Regions from separate parts of the Bacillus sp. WC2507 genome, predicted to be linked through region 2. Evidence: riboswitches for the same ligand, from Rfam matches in the RefSeq annotation. Region 2 holds a riboswitch; the other holds the start of a gene.
What was found. Region 2 has a riboswitch for preQ1 ahead of queC (7-cyano-7-deazaguanine synthase QueC). Riboswitches for the same ligand answer to the same signal wherever they lie in the genome.
Positions count from the first base shown of each region.

Region 1: linked by a shared signal. The riboswitch ahead of ACUN28_RS21425 (QueT transporter family protein) and the one ahead of queC (7-cyano-7-deazaguanine synthase QueC) in region 2 are both predicted to bind preQ1.

Region 1 covers NZ_JBQXPN010000001.1:4,057,832-4,069,321, reverse strand. The annotation lists gene ACUN28_RS21460 (DUF7507 domain-containing protein) at 1-274, opposite strand, end outside; gene ACUN28_RS21455 (GNAT family N-acetyltransferase) at 397-1,257, shown strand; gene ACUN28_RS21450 (cysteine hydrolase family protein) at 1,300-1,860, opposite strand; gene ACUN28_RS21445 (DUF6123 family protein) at 2,043-2,303, shown strand; gene ACUN28_RS21440 (DMT family transporter) at 2,306-3,211, opposite strand; gene ACUN28_RS21435 (reverse transcriptase-like protein) at 3,225-3,611, opposite strand; gene ACUN28_RS21430 (aldose 1-epimerase family protein) at 3,682-4,554, opposite strand; PreQ1 riboswitch class I at 4,687-4,731, shown strand; gene ACUN28_RS21425 (QueT transporter family protein) at 4,738-5,226, shown strand; gene ACUN28_RS21420 (ribonuclease H family protein) at 5,375-6,034, shown strand; gene ACUN28_RS21415 (zinc-finger domain-containing protein) at 6,047-6,223, shown strand; gene ACUN28_RS21410 (DUF2564 family protein) at 6,257-6,505, opposite strand; gene cspB (cold shock-like protein CspB) at 6,625-6,822, opposite strand; gene ACUN28_RS21400 (YqcI/YcgG family protein) at 7,085-7,813, shown strand; gene ACUN28_RS21395 (LysE family transporter) at 7,952-8,584, shown strand; gene ACUN28_RS21390 (hypothetical protein) at 8,604-8,897, shown strand; gene ACUN28_RS21385 (sterol desaturase family protein) at 8,980-9,609, shown strand; gene ACUN28_RS21380 (DUF485 domain-containing protein) at 9,855-10,196, shown strand; gene ACUN28_RS21375 (solute symporter family protein) at 10,199-11,490, shown strand, end outside.
Region 2 covers NZ_JBQXPN010000001.1:4,287,615-4,299,104, reverse strand. The annotation lists gene ACUN28_RS22695 (DUF6254 family protein) at 1-63, shown strand, start outside; gene kinB (sporulation sensor histidine kinase KinB) at 75-1,283, opposite strand; PreQ1 riboswitch class I at 1,491-1,534, shown strand; gene queC (7-cyano-7-deazaguanine synthase QueC) at 1,628-2,290, shown strand; gene queD (6-carboxytetrahydropterin synthase QueD) at 2,290-2,781, shown strand; gene queE (7-carboxy-7-deazaguanine synthase QueE) at 2,774-3,490, shown strand; gene queF (preQ(1) synthase) at 3,509-4,006, shown strand; gene ACUN28_RS22665 (YkvS family protein) at 4,062-4,247, opposite strand; gene ACUN28_RS22660 (hypothetical protein) at 4,508-4,663, shown strand; gene ACUN28_RS22655 (hypothetical protein) at 4,752-5,354, shown strand; gene ACUN28_RS22650 (GNAT family N-acetyltransferase) at 5,390-5,968, opposite strand; gene ACUN28_RS22645 (hypothetical protein) at 6,214-6,408, shown strand; gene ACUN28_RS22640 (hypothetical protein) at 6,434-6,751, shown strand; gene nrdI (class Ib ribonucleoside-diphosphate reductase assembly flavoprotein NrdI) at 7,228-7,587, shown strand; partial or broken gene ACUN28_RS22630 (ribonucleotide reductase N-terminal alpha domain-containing protein) at 7,574-8,338, shown strand; gene ACUN28_RS22625 (group I intron GIY-YIG endonuclease) at 8,582-9,343, shown strand; partial or broken gene ACUN28_RS22620 (ribonucleoside-diphosphate reductase subunit alpha) at 9,441-10,760, shown strand; gene nrdF (class 1b ribonucleoside-diphosphate reductase subunit beta) at 10,854-11,490, shown strand, end outside.

The DNA.
Region 1 (11,490 bases), 230 kb from region 2:
ATAAGTAGTTTCCGCCCCAAACAAGTTCTGCGTAAAGAATAGTACTACCAGCAGGAATATTTAAAATAGCGGTAGAACTATTTTGTGTATAGTTTAACGTAGTACCAGCAGGAAAAGTTGTGACTTGTAAAGCGGTATTCGTAGTTATAAACGCTCCAATTGCACCGATTGTACCAGCACGGTTTTGATTACTAATTTTACTTAAGCCTAAAGTGTTTCCTGTAATAGCGAGTGCGCCGTTAGTGGTGGTAGAAAATCGATTTGTAATTGGCATGTTGTCACCTCATTTACAATATAGTCTTGGTCAAAATAGGATATGTGTGTGACAAATAAAGGGAAACATGTACGAGTTGATTTGATAATAATGATTTAAATGTCTAGATAAGGGGATGAAGTATGCTTGAATTGGAAATTAAGGTGGAGCGTCTTAGGGACGAACAAATAGGCGATATTGTAGCATTATCTTCTTATATTGGCTGGGATTATAATAGAGAAGAAATCGAAACGATTTTTAATTCAGGTATTGTATACGGTGTGTGGAATGAGAGGAAGGAACTTATTGCGAGCGCTGCAATTATATTATATGGAGAGACGTTAGCGTCTATCGGAATGGTAATTGTACATCCAGATTATAAAGGAAGAGGAATTGGAAAGGTAATAACGGATTCATGCGTTAAAAGCGTATCAACTCGAACTCCAATTATGCTTATTGCTACGGATGAGGGAAAGCCTTTATACGAAAAGTTAGGGTTCAGGGCAGTGAGCGATGTTTCTAAATACATATGTAACTCATACAATGCGAATCATAAATATGCAGGAAATGAAGAATATATGATGGATTATGAAGAGGGGAATTTAGAAGAAATAATAAAAATAGATGAATATGCATTTGGAACAAATAGAAAAGAGTTTTTAAAGAAAAGAATTATACAAAGTGAACAGTGTATCGTTGTGAAGGGTAAGGAACAAAATGTACTAGGATATGGTTTAAGCGTACAAACACCAGAAAATAAAATAATAGGACCAGTCGTTGCTAAAAATGATGCGATGGCAATGCGAATTGTTCATCATTTAGCAAGAGATCATAATGGTAAATTGAGAATTGATGTACCAAAAGGAAAGAACAATTTTATGAAAGAATTAGAGGTTGCTGGTTTTAAAAAGGTTAATACACCACCAATTATGATGAGAAATAGTGATCAATTATTAAAAAGGAATAATGGGCTCTATAGTATTGCAGCACAAATTTTTGGGTAAAAAAGAATCCTTTCGTGAAAAGGATTCTTTTTTACAGTTAATTTAATCACGATATTGATCATGAATAGGTTGAAAAAGGTCTTCTTCGACATCTCTAACAACTGAAAAATGATCAACGTTATAATGCCCATGTAAAATTTTATTGTGATGACCAATAATTTGCTCTGCAGACAACACGTTAGAATCAGTGGTTGAATGACCGTTTTTAATTAATGTGACGTCAAAGCCTTGTACAGTTGCTGTTCTAACAGCAGTGTCAATACAATGTTCTGTTTTACATCCACCAATAACAATATGATTAATATTTTCTTCTTTTAAAAGTTCAAGTAAAGAAGTGCCATAGAATGAATTGGTTGCTGCTTTATTAATAAGGGTCGCAGACTGAGGTACTTGAATTTGATTATGTACTTCAAAGCCCACGCCACTACCAGAAGCAACATCGATATCTCTTACGAAAATAATAAGAGCATTAGAATCTATTGCTTTCTGTACAGCTGTATTTAATGTAGATAATAGCTCGGTTTTACGAAAAACCTCATTTTCTTGCTCATTTCCATCCATTAATTCTTGCTGAGCATCGATAATTAATAGTGCTTGTTTCATCGTGTCTCCCCTTTAATATGAAATAAGTTCCACTGTACATATTCCGTTAGATTGATGGGAAATCCTTCATTGCAAGCGAAGTAGACGATAGATTTACAAAGTTGTCAAATAAATTTCATTCTCTTAGCGTGTAAAAACATGTATGATAGGAGATGGAGAATTTTTGAGTAGGTGGGAATAACATGCAAACAGTAGAAGATTATCTTTCATTCTTACATACGAAAGGATTTAAATTATCAGAGGAAGCACAAGGATTTATTATGTTCGGACAAGGATATACTGGTGCGTCTGATGGAATTGTGAACGCGGCAATAGAAGCGACAATTAAACATCAATTACAGTTTGATGGGAGTTATTTTGTTGCGTTATTAGAACGATTGAAAGAAGAAGAAATTACAGATAAAAAAAGCGCTAAGGCTTTTATGCGGAAGTTACAAGGGTAACTTCACGCAGCCTGCGCTTCTTTTTTTGTTTTGGAAGGTAATTCAACAAAAACCATGCCTAGGAAAATACATAGGCATCCGATAATAGCAGAAATAGAAAGTTGTTCGTTTGCAACGAGAACGCCTGTTAATGCAGCAAATACGGGCTCCATTGCGAAAATAATTGCTACTCTCGTTGGAGAAGTATGTTTTTGTGCTGATGTTTGGATGAAAAAAGCAATGGATGTCGCGAATAAGGAAGTTAGAAATAGGGCGAATAAAAAGGAAGAATTCGTCCATAGTGCTACTGAAAATAATTTTTCCCAATCTTCAAACAAAAAGGCGCAAATAGAAGAAAACATACCGACGGCTAATACTTGTGATGTGCTTAGTAATAAAGGTGATATTTTCTTAGAGAAGAAGCCGTTAACAAGAATATGGGCAGCAAAAGCTACTGCACAGCCGAGAACGAGTATATCTCCAATGTTTAATTGAAAAGAATCACCCGCCGTTAATAAGTATAATCCTGCTGTTGCTACAGCAATGCCAATTACGATAAAAAGGGTAGCTTTTTGTTTTAAAAAGATAAAAGACAAAATTGGTACCATAACGATACTAAGCCCTGTTAAGAACCCAGCTTTTGAAGAAGTTGTATAAAGTAAGCCGAATGTTTGTAATACATAGCCAACACATAAAAAGAATCCAACGATTAGTCCAGCGAGGCTACTCTGTTTTATATCTTGTTTTGAAGTTTTTTTTGAGAAAATCAGTTGAACGAATAATAAAATAATTCCGGCGAATAAAAAGCGAATACCATTAAAAGTAAATGGACCAACGAAAGACATTGCATTTTGAACGACAACAAACGTAGCTCCCCAAATAAAAGAGACAAATAATAAAGCAAGAGGAGCAATCCAATCTTTTTTCACACCCATACCCCCGTTAATTTTGTAAGATAGCTTTTCTAGCTAATTCATCAGCGACTTTATTTTGACTACTTGGAATCCACTTAATAAAAAAGAGATCGAAACTTTTTATGTACTGCAGTGCTTCCTCTAATAGTGGTGCAAACATTTTATTTTTTGCGTATTCTTTTTCAACAGCTCGCTCAACAAGTTGCGAATCTGTACGAAATGAGACAATGTTATAATTATGCTCCGTGCAATATTTTAATGCCGCAAGTAAAGCGTGGTACTCTGCTTCATGATTGGACATTGTCCCAAGGGGCAATGATAATTGTACAGCTGGTTGCACCCCTTTAATAAACACCCCTGCACCAGAAGGACCAGGATTTCCTTTTGATGCACCATCAATATATACTTCAATCAAAATGTGAAACCTCCAAATGATAAGATGATCCCCTACTTAAATGTTTCTTTGAAGTAGGGGATAGAGTAACTTAGCCGATTGTAATACTATAACGACATGTAAATGTTTCATTCGCTTGTAAAGATTGAATTCCTTTTTTTTCCTTAAAATCTTTTGCTGGATTTATTTCATCAGCAATTCCGTACCAAGGTTCAATACATAAGAAAGGTGCGTTCTCGCCTGGTGTCCACACGCCGACAAATGGGAATCCGTCAAATTCTACTTTTACAAATTTATCATGTTTATGAGAACGAATAGAGATTTCATCCGTATTCATATTTTCAAAAATAAGCGCATCATTTTTAAATAAATCGTATGTAAGTGGTAATTCATTCGTATTTTCAGCGATTAATTGCTTTTTACTTGAAAGATAAGGTCCTTCTAATACGCTTGTTTCTAAGCGTTCAGAACCATTAAATGCTAAATGATAATCTGTAAATGATTCGCCCTCTAATAAGGGGAAGTTGAAACCAGGATGTGCTCCGATTGAGAAGAACATCTCTTTTGAAGCAGGGTTATGTACTTCATATGTTACATGGACGATTTGTCCGTCTAGCTCATAAGAAACGAGTAATTCAAATTCGTATGGGTATTTTTTTAATGTTTCTTCATTACTAGTTACAATATAAGTGATTTTCGTTTCACTTTGTTCTTGTACAGAGAATGTAAGATCACGAGCAAAGCCGTGTTGTGTTAAAGAATATGGTTTACCATCTACGTAGTATGTATTATCTACTAATCGGCCGACAATTGGGAATAAAATTGGTGCGCGGCGCCCCCAATAAGTAGAATCGCCTTGCCATAAGTATTCAGTGTTATCTTCTTTTAAGCGAACGCTTTGTAATTCTGCACCTTTGTCAGAAATGGAAACGATCACTTTTTCATTTTGAATTGTTGCTGTCATGAAGTGAAACCTCCTAAATCTTTCATATGTTTTATTATACGTTGTCTAAAAGAAAAAAGGTAGTTCATGATAGGAATCTATTGACGAAAGAGTGTGTATTGCGTAGAATATAATCTTGTTGCTTAAAAAACGAATAACGTGGTTCGAAACCATCCCACGTAAAAAAACTAAGGAGATTTTGTCATGAATATTAGAACATTAGTCGGTAATGGTATTTTAGCGGCATTATATATTGCTGTTTCTATGCTTATTCAGCCATTTGGCTTTACGAATGTACAATTTCGTATTTCAGAGATGTTTAATCATCTTGTTGTATTTAATAAGAAAGCAATTTACGGAATTGTATTAGGTGTATTTTTAACGAATCTCTTTTTCTCACCTATGATCGCTTACGATTTAGTATTTGGAGTAGGGCAATCTATTCTGGCGCTAGTTGCAACGATTATATCTATGCGATTTATTAAAGGTGTTTGGGCTCGTATGATTTTTAATACAGTTATTTTTACAATTACAATGTTTATGATTGCAATTGAACTTCATCTTGCATTGGGGTTACCGTTTATGTTGTCTTGGTTAACATGTGCAGTCGGTGAATTTGTTGTCATGGCGATCGGTATGCCTGTAATGTACTGGATTAATAAGCGAGTACGATTTGAAAGATTTATGCAATAGATGAAAGAGCTATTCCTATAGGGATAGCTCTTTTTGCATGTGATAATATTGAATATAATTCTTCGACTCTTGATAAAATATAATAAAATAAAGTGAGGCTTTCATTAGCTGGATACATATAAGAAGTCTTACATAAGGGGAATCTAGTATGAAATATAAAATTCATTGGTTGTATAAAACAAAAAGCGGTTTGCAGACGGAATTAATGACAGATTATATGAACATAGAAGATGTATTGCAATTTGCGGAGGATTTCGAGAAAACAGGAAGAGTGAAAGAATTATTATTTTACGATGAAATGGATGCAGAATGGTCATTAAAGGAAATGAAGAAGCTGAGCAAACAAGTGGAGGAAGAACCCCAAGAAATACTCGTTTATTTTGATGGCGGCTATGATGTACAGACGAAAGAAGCTGGAGTAGGTATATGTGTATACTATAAAAAAGGAAATACAAAATACCGAATTCGCCGTAATGCATATATAGAAGGTATATATGATAATAATGAAGCGGAATATGCGTCATTATTATACGGTATGAATATACTCGAGGAATTAGGCATTAAGTATGAAGCAGTTACACTTCGCGGTGATTCTCAAGTGGTATTACAACAATTGGCCGGGGAATGGCCTTGCTATGATGAGCATTTAAATCATTATTTAGACCAAATTGAGCAAAAAGCGAAGCAAATGAAATTAAAACTTGTATGTGAGCCAATATCTAGAAAACAAAATAAAGAAGCACATCAATTAGCAACGCAAGCATTAGAAGGAACAGTTATCGATAGTCATAAAGAAATAACCGAATAGAGAGGTGCAACGGTGGATAAAAAGCAACTCATTACAGAGGTAAATGACTTATTAGAAACATATTGTGAAGGGTGTTTTTTGCGAGAACATAATCGGAAGACAAATAGTAAATATTACGCCCATTCATTTTGTATACGTCAATGTACAGTTGGAGAAACATTGAAAAAGTATGGAGAACAGTTGTCATAAAAAACATCCAGAGAACATTCTCTGGATGTTTTTTTAATGCTTCGCTTCATTTAATTGATGCTCGCACTTGCTTAATTTCTTTTCCTCATTCATTAGAAAGGGCTCGTCTAAATCTGTCGCAACAGATTTCATAATTTCAAGCTGAGAGCGAGCTTCTTCTACAGCAGTAGTAGCATGCTCTAATGTATCTGGATCCATTGAAATTGTCGCTGATCCTACCATTTTTTGTGCTGTTTCTACACGGAATTTCACTTCTTCAAAATCATTTACTTCTGATCCCATTATTACTTCCTCCTTTGTATATTGCGCATTTCACATAGTTTTTGCTCTGTAAAACGGAAATATACAAAGGAATAACAAAGGAGGTTACCAAGTAAGGTAACCTCCTGTCATATGTTGGATTAAAGTTTTACTACGTTAGCAGCTTGAGGTCCGCGGTTTCCTTCAGTGATATCGAAAGATACTTCTTGGCCTTCTTCTAAAGCTTTGTAGCCGTCACCTTGAATAGCAGAGAAATGTACGAATACATCGTCAGCGCCTTCCATTTCGATAAATCCAAAACCTTTTTCGTTGTTAAACCATTTTACTTTTCCTTGCATGTTACAATTCCTCCTAAAAACATTTGCTTTTTTCATTTAGTGAAATTCATTTAAAAGATAAGATAAACTAAAAATGCTATAATCTTGAATATTCTGCTAAATGATTAATTTAAATATACACGAATTGGTAGAAATTAGTCAAGTAAGCGATTTTATTTTTTTGTATTTTTAAATAATTTTTCAGCCGAATTTTTAAATAGGTATAGGACAGGCCGAGTATGTAATATTCTTAATTGAATGCTATACATAATGAGGTGAAAGAATGAATGAGTCTTATTTATTAGATAATGAAGGAATGAGAACGAGAACTGACATACCAAATTGGGTTACAAAAGAATTTCAAAATTTTTCGAGTGTCGTGCTAGAACCAACTTTCCCGTGCTATTTCGGCTTAACAGCTTTGAAAAAGAATGAACTTCGTTATTCATTTCTTTCTCATAATGATTGGAGTCATTTGCCACATACAATGTTATCTTTTTTAGAGTTAATGAAAGAGCGGCCAATTGTAAGAAGAGGCTTTTTTCTTTTTGTAGAGCCGGAATGTGAAGAACAATCACTTGAATATTATCGTGATTACTTTTGGAAAGTACTACAATATTTACATGAAAACGATAATCAAACATGGCCGAAGCAAATTCCTGAAGACCCAGACCATTACTTATGGGAATTTTCATTTGGTGGGGAACCGATATTCGCATTTGGAAATGCGCCAGCTTATAAACAACGAAAAACTAGGCATTTAGGGAATTCTCTCGTTATTGGGTTTCAGCCACGGACTATCTTTGATGGATTAGAAGGGGATCGCCCTAAAGGAGCATATTCAAGACAAACGGTCCGGGAGCGAGTTGAAAAGTGGGATCAGTTGCCGAAACATCCTAACATTAGTCATTATGGTGATCCGGATCATCGTGAATGGAAACAATACTTCATAGGAGACGATGTAGAGCCGATAAAAGGAAAATGCCCTTTTCTTCATAGGATAGAAAAGTAAGAGCCATCATCGGGATGGCTCTTTTGCATATTTTGGATAAAAAAGGGTATTTTAGTAGTAAATATTTTGATGAAAGCTAGTCTATTTTTAAACATTACATCATTACTTAATAGTAAAGGAAGTAGAAAGGATAGAGCTATGTTTGGAGCGATTATACAACAAATTGTATTAGGTATTTCATTAGCTGCACCAGTAGGTCCGATTAATATTGAAATGTTAAAACGAGGAATTGAACGAGGTTTTTGGCATGCATGGGTTGTTGGAATTGGTGGAATGACTGCAGATATTTTGTTTATGCTTCTCATCTATTTCGGTTTATCTTCTGTATTTATGTATACATATGTACAAGCTTTTATGTATTGTACAGGGTTTTTCTTGTTATTTTATTTAGGATTTCAAAGTGTAAAACAAGGAATCTTCCACTCGAATATGGAATATAAAAAAGAAGAGGTAGGTGGCCTTAAACAATCGTTTATGGCAGGTTTTTTAATTGCGATATCCAATCCATTAAATCTTGTTTTTTGGTTTGGTATATACGGAAGTACACTTAGCTCATTGCTTACCAAGGTAACGAAACAAGAAGCCTTTTTGTACAGCCTTTGTATTATCGTTGGTATTATTTTATGGAATTTAAATATTGCTTTTTCTGTCCATTTTGGCAGAACTTTATTAAAGCAAAAAGCACTTGGCTATATAACAGCCGGAGCAGGTATTATTTTAGTAGGATATTCTATCCATTTTGCATACAAAGCTTTACAGTTGTTCACATAAGATTGAAGGGGAGATTTTTATGTATCGAACCACTATTGACGGAAAAGAAATTATTATTACGTTAGCACCAAAAATCCGAAAAGAAATTACTGATAGGAATCCACTATATGAAGCGGTATTTCATAATGCAGCAAGATTACTACAAACAAAGCAACCAACGTTTGCGGTAAATCATGAAGTACTTGGGCTCATTATTGGAGAGGTACAAAGAGGAGAAGTAACAGTGTTTGCGGTGGAACATATTATTCCGAAGCAAAATATATTTGGATCGAATAATTTTTTCTCGACAATAGAGCAACAGGCAAATTTGTAAAGGGAATAGAATAAGAATAGAAAATAAAAGAAATAGTCGTAACGATATGTTGCGGCTGTTTTTTTGGAAAAGGGGAAGAAAGATGAAGAGAGTGGGGAAAGAGTTCTTTTTACAACATGATATCGTTATTATGTATAGTATTCTAATTATTTTCATCATTATTTTAAAAATGCAATTTTTTACATGGATCGGTATGTTAGCGTGTTTGTTTGGTATTGTTTTTTATACGCTTAACGAATATATGACACATCGGTTTTTATTCCATTTAAAGCCACCTAAAAACGTATTTTTATTAAAAATGTTAAGAAGATTACATTATGATCATCACGTATATCCAGATGATTTAAAACTTTTATTTTTGCCTGTATGGTTTAGTATACCTAGCTTTACTATATATTTACTTATATCATACGGTATAACAAAAAGTGTTACTATTACACTTTCATTCGGAATCGGAATGATTATCATGCTTCTCGTTTATGAATGGAAACATTATATTGCGCATAAGCCAATTCGTCCTTTCACTAAGTTTGGAAGATGGTTAAAAAAACAGCACATATTACACCATTATAAAAATGAAAAGTTTTGGTTTGGTGTTTCAAATCCAGTATTTGATTTCCTATTTGGAACACTTAAAGATGGAAAAGACGTTGAATTAAGCGAAACAGCTCGTAATTTAGAAAAAGAGAAAAAGACAGAAGTAGTGCGATAAGCGCTACTTTTTATTTTATTTTAACGAGAATAAAAGCTCGATTGGTACGGGTTGAAAAGTAAAAATTTTATGTTGAAAAAGTATATTAAAAACTTAGGGAAAAATGCCGAAAAATGTCTATCGAAAAATCTTTGCAGGAATGTATGGATTGTCTAAAATGAAAATAAGTTTCTGAATATTTATAAAATTTAGTCTTTAGGTATACAAGGGGGAATTGTATTTCTAGTAAGAGAGGGGATCGGAGAATGAAACGAGATGATACGTCAGCACGTAAGTTACAAAATGAGGTGAATTATACAGAGGTTGTTCAGTCAGAAGAATTTCAATTGCTATTAAATACGAAAAAGAAGTTTATCGTTCCGATGAGTATTTTCTTTTTAAGCTTTTTTATTGCACTACCTATTTTAACATCGTATTCAAAGGTGCTCAATACACCAGCATTTGGTGATGTTACATGGGCATGGGTATTTGCTTTCGCACAATTTATTATGACATGGGCATTATGTATGATTTATAGCAAAAAGGCGGAATCATTTGATGAAATCTCGCAAAAAATTCTACAAGATATGCAAAAAGGGAGGGGCTGAACTTGAATACGACTGCGTTTGCACTATTTTTAATTATTGTCCTTGGTACGCTAGTCATAACCTATTTTGCATCGAAAAAAACGAAAAATGCGAGTGAATTTTATACGGCTGGAGGGGGATTAACTGGTTGGCAAAATGGGCTGGCCATTGCGGGAGATTATATGTCTGCTGCGTCATTTCTTGGTATAGCCGGGGCGATCGCGTTAACTGGGTTTGATGGATTCTTTTATAGTATCGGCTTTTTAGTTGCTTATTTAGTTGTTCTATACCTTGTCGCAGAACCGCTTAGAAATTTAGGGAAGTACACGTTAGCAGATATGATTGCGGCGCGTTTTGATGCGAAAAAAGTTCGCGGAGTTGCAGCACTTAATACGATGACGATTTCGATTTTTTATATGATTGCACAATTAGTTGGGGCTGGTGCACTTATTAAATTATTATTAGGAATCGAATATACGACATCAGTTTTAATCGTTGGTACATTAATGACAGTGTACGTTATTTTTGGTGGAATGACTGCGACGAGTTGGGTACAAATTGTTAAGGCTGTACTACTTATGGCTGGTACATTTATTATTTCTGTTATCGTTTTCTCCAAATTTAATTTCAGTGTGACTGAAATGTTTGCGCAAATGAAAACAGCTACACCATTAAAAGATTCGTTTTTAAATCCAGGAGTAAAGTATAAAGATGGTCTTGATACGCTATCTTTAAATTTAGGACTAGTCCTTGGTACTGCAGGATTACCACATATTCTTGTTCGCTTTTTTACAGTACGTGATGCAAAAACAGCACGTCAATCTGTTGTATACGCTACGTGGTTAATTGGTGCATTTTATATTATGACAATTTTCTTAGGGTTTGGAGCAGCGGCGTTTGTAGGAAATGAGGCAATTATGAAAGCAAACCCTGCTGGTAATATGGCAGCACCTTTATTAGCTAAAGCGTTAGGTGGAGATTTCTTATTTGCTTTCGTATCAGCCATTGCCTTTGCAACAATTTTAGCTGTAGTGGCAGGACTTGCATTAACAGCGGCATCAGCATTCGCGCATGATTTTTATAATGAGATTCTTCGCAAAGGAAAATCAACGGAAAAAGAGCAAGTGTCCATGGCTCGTTATGCGTCTATTGGAGTAGCGGTATTATCTATTATATTAGCGTTATTTGCTCAAACATTGAACGTAGCATTTTTAGTTTCATTAGCATTTGCGGTTGCAGCGAGTGCAAACTTGCCAGTTATATTATTCACAATATATTGGAAGCGCTTCAATACAACAGGTGCCATCTCTGGTAT
Region 2 (11,490 bases):
CAAAAGCCACATGGAAAAGTGAAAGCTTTTGCTGAATTAGTTGAAGGAACAGAAAAAACGTGATGATGATTTCATCACGTTTTTTGTATGAGTGGAAAAGTTAATAAGAAGGTTGTACCGATTCCTTTTTCACTTATAATATCAATTTTTCCATTCATAGCTTGAACAACACTGAATACGACCATCATTCCAAGTCCAGTTCCTTTTTCTTTCGTTGAATAGAAAGGAGAGCCGAGACGTTTCACTTGTTCGGTATCCATACCGACTCCTGTATCTTTTATATATAACTGAATATGCTTATGATCAGGAACTAATGTGAAATAAAGATCACCGCCTTTTGGCATGGCCTCAATGCAGTTTTTTAAAATATTTAACAAGCATTGATTTAGTTTTTGTTTTTCTCCCGCGATAAAAAAAGAAGTGCTTTGCTTTATATAATGTGTACGCACATTTGCTAAATTAGCAAGCGGTGTAATTAACGATAATGCATGTAGCAGTTCTTCTTCTAACTGTAATCTTTGTTCTTTTTCAATACTTGGTTTTGCAAAGGTTAAATAATCTGTAAGAACGTGGTTTGCTTGTTCGATTCCGTTGATGGCAATGTCGATATATAATTTTCGCTCCTGCTCAGTGCATGTATCTGATTGTAAAAGTTGCAAAAATCCTTTCGTTGAAGTTAATGGATTGCGAATTTCATGAGAGATAGACGCTGCCATTTCACCAATTAAATGAAATTTTTCAGCATTCATAAGTTCGTTTTGGAGACGAATTTGAGTTTGTAATATGTGTAGTAAATATAAAATAAGAATCGTACCAAGTATCGTACATAACTCATACACAATAATATGTGGTATATAATCAGCCTTGTTTGTAACCTTTGAAAGGAAGAAAGGTATCCAACTAAATCCGTATGTGAGACTGTAGATAATAGCAAGTGCTATTTTTATACGATTAGAAGTTCGATTGAAAAATTTGTATGTAAATAATAGGACAATAAATAGAAGGATAGAACCGATAAGCGATGGGAAAACACCTATTCCTCCTAATAAGAAGCGGTATATATTTAATACAACTAATATAGAGCCGCCAGCAATAGGACCTCCGGTTAATGTACCGACAATTAATACGATATGCCGCATATCAAATTGAAATCCATAATTTGTTTTTGCTGCGAAAGTGATACATAGTATAGTAACGAGGCAACACAATACAATAAATATTGCTGAATTTAATTTAGGAGAACGTTTCCCTTTTTGATTCCAAAATAAATGGTATACGAGCATTGTAACAAGGATGAATAATATATTTAAAAAGAGATAAATAATAAAGGATTTCAGTGGGATGCCTCCTCTCTTCTCACATTAAATTAATCATACTATAAAATGAAAGAAATGAAATGAGAAATAGCGGAAAAATCAGAAATTTTTTCTGGTAGTATACAATATGTTACAATAAGCTTTGTCAATGAAAGAAGGAATTCCGTGCAATGCACGGGAGAGGTTCGCGAACTCCCTCTATAAAAAACTATGGAAACAACAATATCTTTAGGTATTGTTTTGTTTTTTTATTGTGACAGTTCAAGAACGTTCTTTCTTCTTATTCGTAATAGAGAAGGAGAATGAGTGAAATGAAAAAAGAAAAGGCAGTTGTTGTTTTTAGTGGAGGACAAGATAGTACGACATGTTTATTTTGGGCAATAGAGCAGTTTGCAGAAGTAGAGGCTGTAACGTTTAATTACAATCAACGTCATAAGTTAGAAATTGATTGTGCAGCGGAAATTGCGAAAGAGCTAGGAATTAAGCATACGGTACTAGATATGAGTCTATTAAATCAACTTGCTCCAAATGCGTTAACGAGAACGGATATGGAGATTACACATGAAGAAGGTGAATTGCCATCGACATTTGTAGATGGACGAAATTTACTATTCTTATCATTTGCTGCTGTATTAGCAAAACAAGTAGGAGCACGTCATATTGTAACGGGTGTATGTGAAACTGATTTTAGTGGTTACCCAGATTGCCGTGACGTATTTGTGAAATCGTTAAACGTTACTTTAAATTTATCCATGGATTATCCGTTTGTGATTCATACGCCACTTATGTGGATTGATAAAGCGGAAACGTGGAAATTATCAGATGAACTTGGAGCATTCGAGTTTGTTCGAGAAAAAACATTAACATGTTATAACGGAATCATTGGTGATGGTTGCGGTGAATGTCCAGCATGTCAACTTCGTAAAGCAGGATTAGATACGTACCTACAAGAACGCGAAGGAGCAAACAACTAATGGATAATTTCTTTGGATTTCGCATCGTAGAAAATTTGCAAAAAATGGACAAGGATATTCAGCGTAAACAGCTCAAATATCATAATAAAAGAGTAATGGTCAGCAAGGAATTTACATTTGATGCAGCGCACCATTTACACTGTTATGAAGGAAAATGTAAAAACTTACATGGTCACACATATAAAGTTGTATTTGGAATTAGTGGATATGTAAATGAAATAGGTCTTGCGATTGACTTTGGAGATATAAAAGAAATTTGGAAGAATGAAATAGAAATTTATTTAGACCATCGTTATTTAAACGAAACGTTACCAGCAATGAATACGACTGCTGAAAATATGGTCGTTTGGATTTATGAAAAAATGGCAGAAGCGTTAACAAAAGATAATCGTGCGAACGAATATAAAGGAGCTCGCGTTGAATTTGTTCGTCTATTTGAGACTCCGACTAGTTATGCGGAAGTAAGACGGGAGTGGATGCTCGATGAGTAAAATCCCTGTCTTAGAAATATTTGGTCCGACTATTCAAGGTGAAGGAATGGTTGTAGGACAAAAGACAATGTTTATCCGTACAGCTGGCTGTGATTATAGCTGCGCTTGGTGTGATTCTGCTTTTACGTGGGATGGATCGGCTAAAGATCAAATTAGACAGATGACAGCAGAAGACGTTTGGAATGAGCTTGTAGAAATTGGTGGCGAAAATTTTTCTCATGTTACGATTTCAGGCGGAAATCCAGCATTGCTGAAAAATATTGAGTTTCTTCTTTCTATATTAAAAGAGAATGGAATGCGAACAGCAATCGAAACGCAAGGGAGTAAATGGCAAGATTGGTTACTTCAAATTGATGAGATAACGATTTCTCCAAAACCACCAAGTTCGGCGATGAATACTGATTTTCAGAAGTTAGATGATGTGATTCAGAAACTAGCAGGAAAAGATATTAGTTTAAAAGTAGTAGTATTCGACGATCAAGATTTTGAATATGCAGTTAAGATGCACGAACGTTATCCCGATGTACCATTTTTCTTACAAGTAGGGAATGATGATACAAAAACTGTGGATGATGCGATGCTGATTAAGAAATTATTAGATAAGTACGAGTGGCTGATTGATAAAGCTGTAAATTGTAAAGAGATGAATAATGCAAAAGTATTGCCGCAGCTTCATGCGTTAGTATGGGGAAATAAACGCGGAGTATAATGAGAAGGGATGTTTAAAATGACAGGAAGATTAGATGAAGATTTAAAAGATGTAACATTATTAGGAAATCAAAATACAAAATATTTATTTGAATATAGCCCAGAAATTTTAGAGGTATTTGATAATAATCATCCAAACCGTGATTATTTTGTGAAATTCAATTGTCCTGAATTTACAAGCTTATGTCCGAAAACAGGCCAACCAGATTTTGCAACAATTTATATTAGCTACATTCCAGAACAAAGAATGGTAGAGAGTAAATCTTTAAAGCTATATTTATTTAGTTTCCGCAATCACGGTGACTTCCACGAAGATTGCATGAACGTTATTATGAATGATTTAATTAAATTAATGGATCCGCGTTACATTGAGGTATGGGGCAAATTCACACCACGTGGAGGGATTTCAATTGATCCTTATTGCAACTACGGTCGCCCAGGAACGAAATATGAACAAATGGCAGACTACCGCATGATGAACCATGATCTATATCCAGAAACAATTGATAATCGTTAATATATAATAGAAAGAAAGGATCTGTATAACATACAGATCCTTTCTTTCTATTATATTATGCATTTTGATTAATGACAGTATAGTTTTTATGACTTACAACTGTAAGAGGTTCCATATCTAGTTCTCTAAAATTTTCCATGATTGTTATATCTACAATAACGGAGTTTTGATTTACTTTTTGAACACGGCCTTGCATTCCACCTTTAAATTCAATGATATCTCCAGTTTCTGCGATCTGCATAAGCAACTCTCCTTGTTACAGTTTTCCAAAAAAAGAATAATTTTGGTTTTTTTTATTTCCTCTTATTTTGAACCATATTGTCTAGTTTGTAAATGTTTCCAAAGTAAAAATTCGAAAAATATTCACTTTTTGTAAGAAAATATACAAGAACTTCAAGTTATTAGAAAAAAGAACGGTTTAAATGCGTGCATCTTTATATAGGGGTATAATAAAAAATACAATAACCTACTAAAGTGGGAGAAATTAGAGGCGGTAAAATGATGTTTGAATTTGTAGGGAGTGTTATAGCGTTAACTTTATTTGTATTTTCTTATATACATTTAAAAAAGATTCGTCATCATGAAACAACTCCATATTTTGATGGGATGGATGGTATACATGCTGGGGTCACACATGAGAGTGGTGGGGATATGTAAAGGTGTATAACTTTCTTTTTTTGCGTGGTATGATATTTAAAAATAGTACATAATAGAATTCGTAAGTGATGAATGGAGAGTGGAAAGAATGAAGATTTCTTTTATTCGTCATGGTCGCTTAGACCGTACTATAGAACCAATGACGGTTACATCCTTTCATGAATGGATGAAGGGATATGACTTACATACCATAATAGAAAAAGCACCTATACCAACGGAAACAATGGAAGTGGTTGAAGCAGCAAAATTGATTTTAACGAGTGATCAAAGGTGTGCTGTACAGTCAACAGCTGAATTAATGGATTCTTTATCTTTTATGCAAAATTCTCTTTTTAGAGAAGCTGAAATTCCGACGAGTTTTTATGCTCCAACATGGTTAAAATGTAAACCTAACGTATGGATTTTTATCGGACGAACATTATGGATACTTGGTTACCATAAAGATGTTGAGTCTTATAAGGAAGTAAGAGAGAGGGCAAGGCAAGCGGCTTACTTATTACACCGTTACGCTCTCGTACATGGAAGTATTGCTCTTGTAGGGCATAATTATGTTAATGCAATGGTTGGTGCAGAATTGAGAGCAATGGGATGGTCTGGTTCGCCTATTTTGCACAGAGAGCCATGGGGATGTACAACATATACGTTTCACGAGGCGATGAATGGAAATATATTAAATACGAATTTAACATAAAAGCACACGATTTATATAAATCGTGTGCTTTCTTTTTAAGATATAGAAACCTTTGTATTTAATGGTTTTACTAGATGGGCATAAGGTTCACCCACAAGCATAACGATTTGGTCCTTTGTATAACCTAGCTTTTCGTATAATGAATAGGCACGTGTATTTTCTAAATTAACAAGTAATGCGATTTTTTTATGCTCCTTTTCAGTTGCATGGATTTCAGCAGCTTTAATTAACTTAGAACCGATGCCTTTTCCGCCATATGCACTTGAAACTGATAATGTATCAATGTAATATTCATCAATCTCAGCTTCTTTTTCTAACGTAATCGATTCATCTTTATGTAATTTTCTTAAGTGACGTACAATTGGTGCATCAAGCCTTGTTGCTTCACTACCGTGATAAGCGACAATAATTCCGACCGCACTCCCGTCTTGTTCATATACAAAACAGTTTTCATAGCTCAGTCGATTACTCTCTTTTGAGAACCATGTTTCAAGTCCTAGTAATACTTCTGTCTCAACAGTGCTACCTGTGATTTTTTCAGCAATTTCGTGCAGAGCGTTATACAATAAAGGAGCTATTGCCTTTGCATCTGTCTTTTTTGCTTTCCGAATCATAGTATCCCTCCTAGTTCTATTTATATATTGTAGCATAGTGGTATGGAACTTTGCATAATTGAATGTCGAAATGTTTGATATAGAGAAGTAGCTATGTTAGTATATGATATTTAGTGGACATATAGTAAAGTGATATCGTTTGCGAAATAATGAAAATGCAATGAAGGTATAGCACCTGGATAATTTTACAGTTGTTGACCTATAGAATATACGATAAAATAAAATATTGCATAGAGGTGAAATACATGGATGAACAATTAGCAAATACAATTTTGGATCAGCTGAAAAATGGTGAAATAAAGGAGTATGTTGCAACGAAAGATGTATTTTATACGTTTAGGAAAGTTGTAGTAAGTCGAGAAGATTTTAAACATATTATAGGGAACGCGCAGCGCGGCGGGCAAGTAATTTATACATATTCAGAAACGCCACGTTCGTAACTAGAAGAATATAGGGGGGAGAATTATGGGCGATTTTAAACAAGGTATATTACCACATTGGGATTATATGTGGAAAGATAGAGCCGGCAATAGATTTATGGGGATGGTCATGTATCCAGAGAAACGAAAGTGTTCGGCAAAAATGCTTCAGAAAATAAAAAGAGCATATGAAGAGGCTTTAGAAATTAAAGTAACTGTACAAGTTCAACATACATATCAGTACGTAGAAGGAATGATTGTATACTTTGATGAAGAGGCACCTGTATGTACAATGATTGATAAAGATGAAAATCCACATCATATATTTGTAAAAGATATTTTGCGTATTGAGCACTCTGAATAATCTTTTCGTAAATAAGTTGAATTTCCATAATAATAATCTTTTTCTGTAATAATTATCTTTTAGTATGTAACGCGAACCGAAAGTATATGTATAATATTTAATAAAGTAAAATTGATAAATGTAATCGTTTTTTAGAACAGATTATCGTTTCATGTCTGTTCTTTTTTGCGTGATGCTGGAGAAATATATTACTCCAGCATTTGCCGTTTTATGACAAAATATATTGGTAACTTTTTTAAAAATAAGGTTAAATTCGTTGACAACTTTTTTGAAAAGCACTTTATTGACATGAGTTTTAGAATGTTGTTTCATAGTCATTGTATTGAAAAAAATCGACTGTCTTGTCGAAAAGTAAAAGTTAAAAAAAGAAAGAATTTATACATATATCTTGTGTCTTATTTTGAAACGTAATACAATATATAGAGAAATCAAGAACAACATATAGAGAATATAGATTGGAGAGGGAGGGGTCGGAAATGTTAGTTGCATATGATTCTATGACAGGAAACGTGAAGCGTTTCATCCACAAATTAAATATGCCGGCCGTTCAAATTGATGAAGATCTAGTAATAGATGAAGACTTTATTCTTATTACGTATACAACAGGTTTTGGCAATGTACCAGAACGTGTTTTAGACTTTTTAGAGCGCAATAATGGAAAATTAAAAGGCGTATCTGCAAGCGGCAATCGTAACTGGGGAGACATGTTCGGTGCAAGTGCTGACAAAATTTCTACTAAATATGAAGTGCCTATTGTATCAAAATTTGAGTTATCTGGAACAAATAACGATGTAGAATATTTTAAGGAAAGGGTGCGGGAGATTGCGACACATTGAACTGAATAATGAAATCACGCAAATGCAGGACGGTTTTTATCAGCTTCATAAGGATAAAGAGGCATTAGAAGTCTTTATGGAAGAAGCTAGAGAGAATACCGTTTCTTTTAATAGCGTGGCAGAGCGAATGGAGTATATGAAAGAACATGATTACTATTACAACGTTCTGGACGAGTATAGCTTGGAGGAAGTAGAAGAGGTATATAACATCGCTTATGGTGAAAACTTCGAGTTCCAATCTTATATGGCAGCATCTAAGTTTTACAAAGATTATGCGTTAAAAACGAATGATCAAAAACAATACTTAGAAAGCTATGAAGATCGTGTAGCAATTGTGTCATTATACTTAGGACGCGGTGATGTTGCGAAGGCAAAACACTTCGCAAGCATGATTGTAAAACAAAACTACCAACCAGCGACACCAACCTTTTTAAATGCGGGAAGAAGCAGAAGAGGAGAAATGGTGTCTTGTTTCTTGTTAGAGATGGATGATAGCTTAAATTCAATCGGCTTTAACATTAATACAGCAATGCAATTATCGAAAATTGGCGGTGGAGTAGCTTTAAACTTATCTAAGCTACGCGCACGCGGTGAGCAAATTAAAGGTATCGACAACGCTGCAAGTGGTGTAGTACCTGTTATGAAATTACTTGAAGATTCGTTTTCATATGCGAATCAGCTTGGCCAACGAAAAGGTGCCGGCGCAGTATACTTAAACATTTTCCATTGGGATATTATTGAATTCTTGGATTAATTGGTAGTCCCTCTACGCAGTAATGTGTATGAGAAAACCTTGTGAACCTAACCAATAGGGTGTCGCAGTAGCGGCTAACGGTATCAGTTGAATAAGGGGTAAAAGAAAAAGAACCCGCGAAGAAGCTGACTAAGAGAGCCTACGGTCCATGTACATGGATAGCAGGTAATACCGTGCCAAGCTTGAAAGAAATGTTACTTGGGTGAAGTGGAATCTTATATTCACCGGAGGCGAGATTCCATGAACTGTGGAATTTATTTGATAATTAATAAGGAAAATAGGAAGTTTTATATTGGTAGTTCTAATAATTTTAAAGTACGATTTAAAACTCATAGAAATCAATTGAATGCTAATCGGCATCATAGTAAACATTTACAAGCAGCCTGGAATTTATATGGTGAGAATAAATTTGAGTTTAAAGGGATAATCGAGTTACCAGATGATAAGAACATTCTTCATAAGATAGAGCAAAGTTTACTAAGTCAATATTATGGGAAACAGTATTGCTACAACGGACATCCCATCGCTAGAGGTGGGGCGTTGAGTGGGGAAAAGAACCATATGTATGGGAAAACTCACTCAAAGGAAGTAAAAAAATTTCTTTCTGAAATTAATACTGGTCCTAATAATTATTGGTATGATAAACCTCAACATATGGAGAATATGAGATCTAAGATTACTAAACGATTTCACGGTAGAAAACATACTGATGAAACAAAAGAAAAAATGTCTAGGTCTCGTAAAGGTAAAAAACATACAAAAGAAACATGTATGAAGATAAGTAAAGCTCAAAAAAACCAATATAATTCTGGAAGAGAAAAACAAAAAAAGCCAATTGTTATAAATGACATTTACTATGAGTCTTTAGCGGAAGCCGGCCGAGCGTTTAATGTGCCTGCTAATACGATAAAATATAGAGTACTATCCAATAACTTTCCTAATTATCAATACTTTCAAGAAGGTGTAGAGACTATCGAACGCACGTCATTAGACGAAAGCTAGTAGAGTAGGCTGGAAATAGGTACCAGTCGAAGTGCAAGGCAACCAGTTACAGGTTGATGATATAGTCCAACCTTCATAGAAATATGAAGACGAGTTGACCAAAAAAATAAATGCTGATGAGAAGAGCCGTATTCAGTCTCTATCAATCGGAATTATCGTGCCAAGTAAGTTCTTTGAGCTAGCTGAGAAAAACGAACCTTTCCATGTTTTCGCGCCTTATACGGTGTATAAAGAATACGGAAAGCATTTAGATGATATTGATATCGATGAAATGTACGATGAATTAATGAGCAATCCGAAAGTGAAGAAGAAGCCGCTAGATATTAGTGCACGTGATATGCTTATTAAAATCGCTATGATTCAGCTTGAGTCTGGTTACCCATACTTAATGTTTAAATCAAATGCAAATAATCAACATCCATTGAAGGATATTGGAACTGTGAAGATGTCGAACTTATGTACAGAAATCTTCCAGCTTCAAGAAACTTCTGAAATAAATGATTATGGTACAGATGATATTATCCGTCGTGATATTAACTGTAATTTAGGATCGTTAAATATCGTGAATGTAATGGAAAATAAAGAAATTCGTGAAGCCGTTCATGCGGGAATGGAAGCTTTAACAGCTGTTTCTGATATGACGATCATTCCGAATGCACCAACTGTGAAAAAAGCAAATGATGAGCTTCATTCAGTTGGACTTGGCGCAATGAACTTACACGGATATTTATCAAAAAACAAAATCGCATATGAAAGTGCAGAAGCGAAAGAGTTCGCTCGTACATTCTTTATGATGTTAAATTACTACTCTATTGAGAAAAGTATGGAAATCGCTAAAGAAAAAGGCGAAACATTTAAAGACTTCGATAAGTCTGATTATGCGAACGGCACATACTTTGAAAAGTATGAAACGACAGATTACAGCCCAGTAACTGAAAAAGTTCAGCAATTATTTGAAGGAATTCATATTCCAACAAAAGAAGATTGGACAAGTTTAAAAGAGCAAGTGAAGAAGAATGGATTATATAATTCCTACCGTCTTGCTATTGCTCCAACACAATCTATCAGTTACGTTCAAAATGCAACTTCAAGCGTAATGCCGATCGTAAGTCAAATTGAATCAAGAACGTATGCGAATGCAACAACATATTATCCAATGCCGTATTTATCAAAAGATACGTTCTGGTACTATAAATCTTCTTACGATATGAATCAGTTTAAATTAATTGATTTAATCGCAGAAATCCAAGAACATATTGACCAAGGAATTAGTACAATTCTTTACGTTAATAGTGATATTTCAACACGTGAATTAGCACGTTACTACATCTATGCACATAAAAAAGGCTTAAAGAGTCTGTATTATACGAGAACACGTAAGTTAAGCGTGGAAGAGTGCGTAGCTTGTACCGTTTAATATAAAAAGTGAGACATCATGAGCAGGGTTTTCTGAACCCTGCTCATGCTTAGTTATCAATTTTTCATGTTTATTTAGAGAAGGGGCGATTGAATGCGTGCGGTAAACTGGAACAAAAAAGAAGATGATTTTAGTTTAATGTTTTGGAAGCAAAACATCGCTCAGTTTTGGACAGAAGAAGAAATCGCAGTGTCTTCTGACAAAAATACTTGGGCACAATTATCAAAAGAAGAGCAGGTTGCTTATAAGCGTGTATTAGGTGGTTTAACACTTTTAGATACGAAACAAGGTGGCGAAGGGATGCCACTTGTACTTGTTCATCTTGAAAATTTACAAGCGAAAAGTGTATTAGCTTTCATGGGAGCTATGGAAGAAGTACATGCGAAGAGTTACAGTCATATTTTCACAACGTTAGCTACTGAAGAAGAAATTGATGATATTTTTGAATGGGTAGACAATCATCCGTTACTTGAGAAAAAGGCTGGCATTATCACGAGTTACTATCGTCGTTTATTAAAGCCTGAAGTAGCGAAAAAAGAATTATACATGGCAATGGTAGCCAGTGTGTTCTTAGAAAGTTACTTATTCTATAGTGGGTTCTTCTATCCACTTTACTTAGCAGGTCAAGGTAAATTGACGGCAAGTGGCGAAATTATTAACTTAATAATTCGTGATGAATCAATTCACGGCGTATTCGTCGGTATTTTAGCACAACAAATCTTCGCAGAAC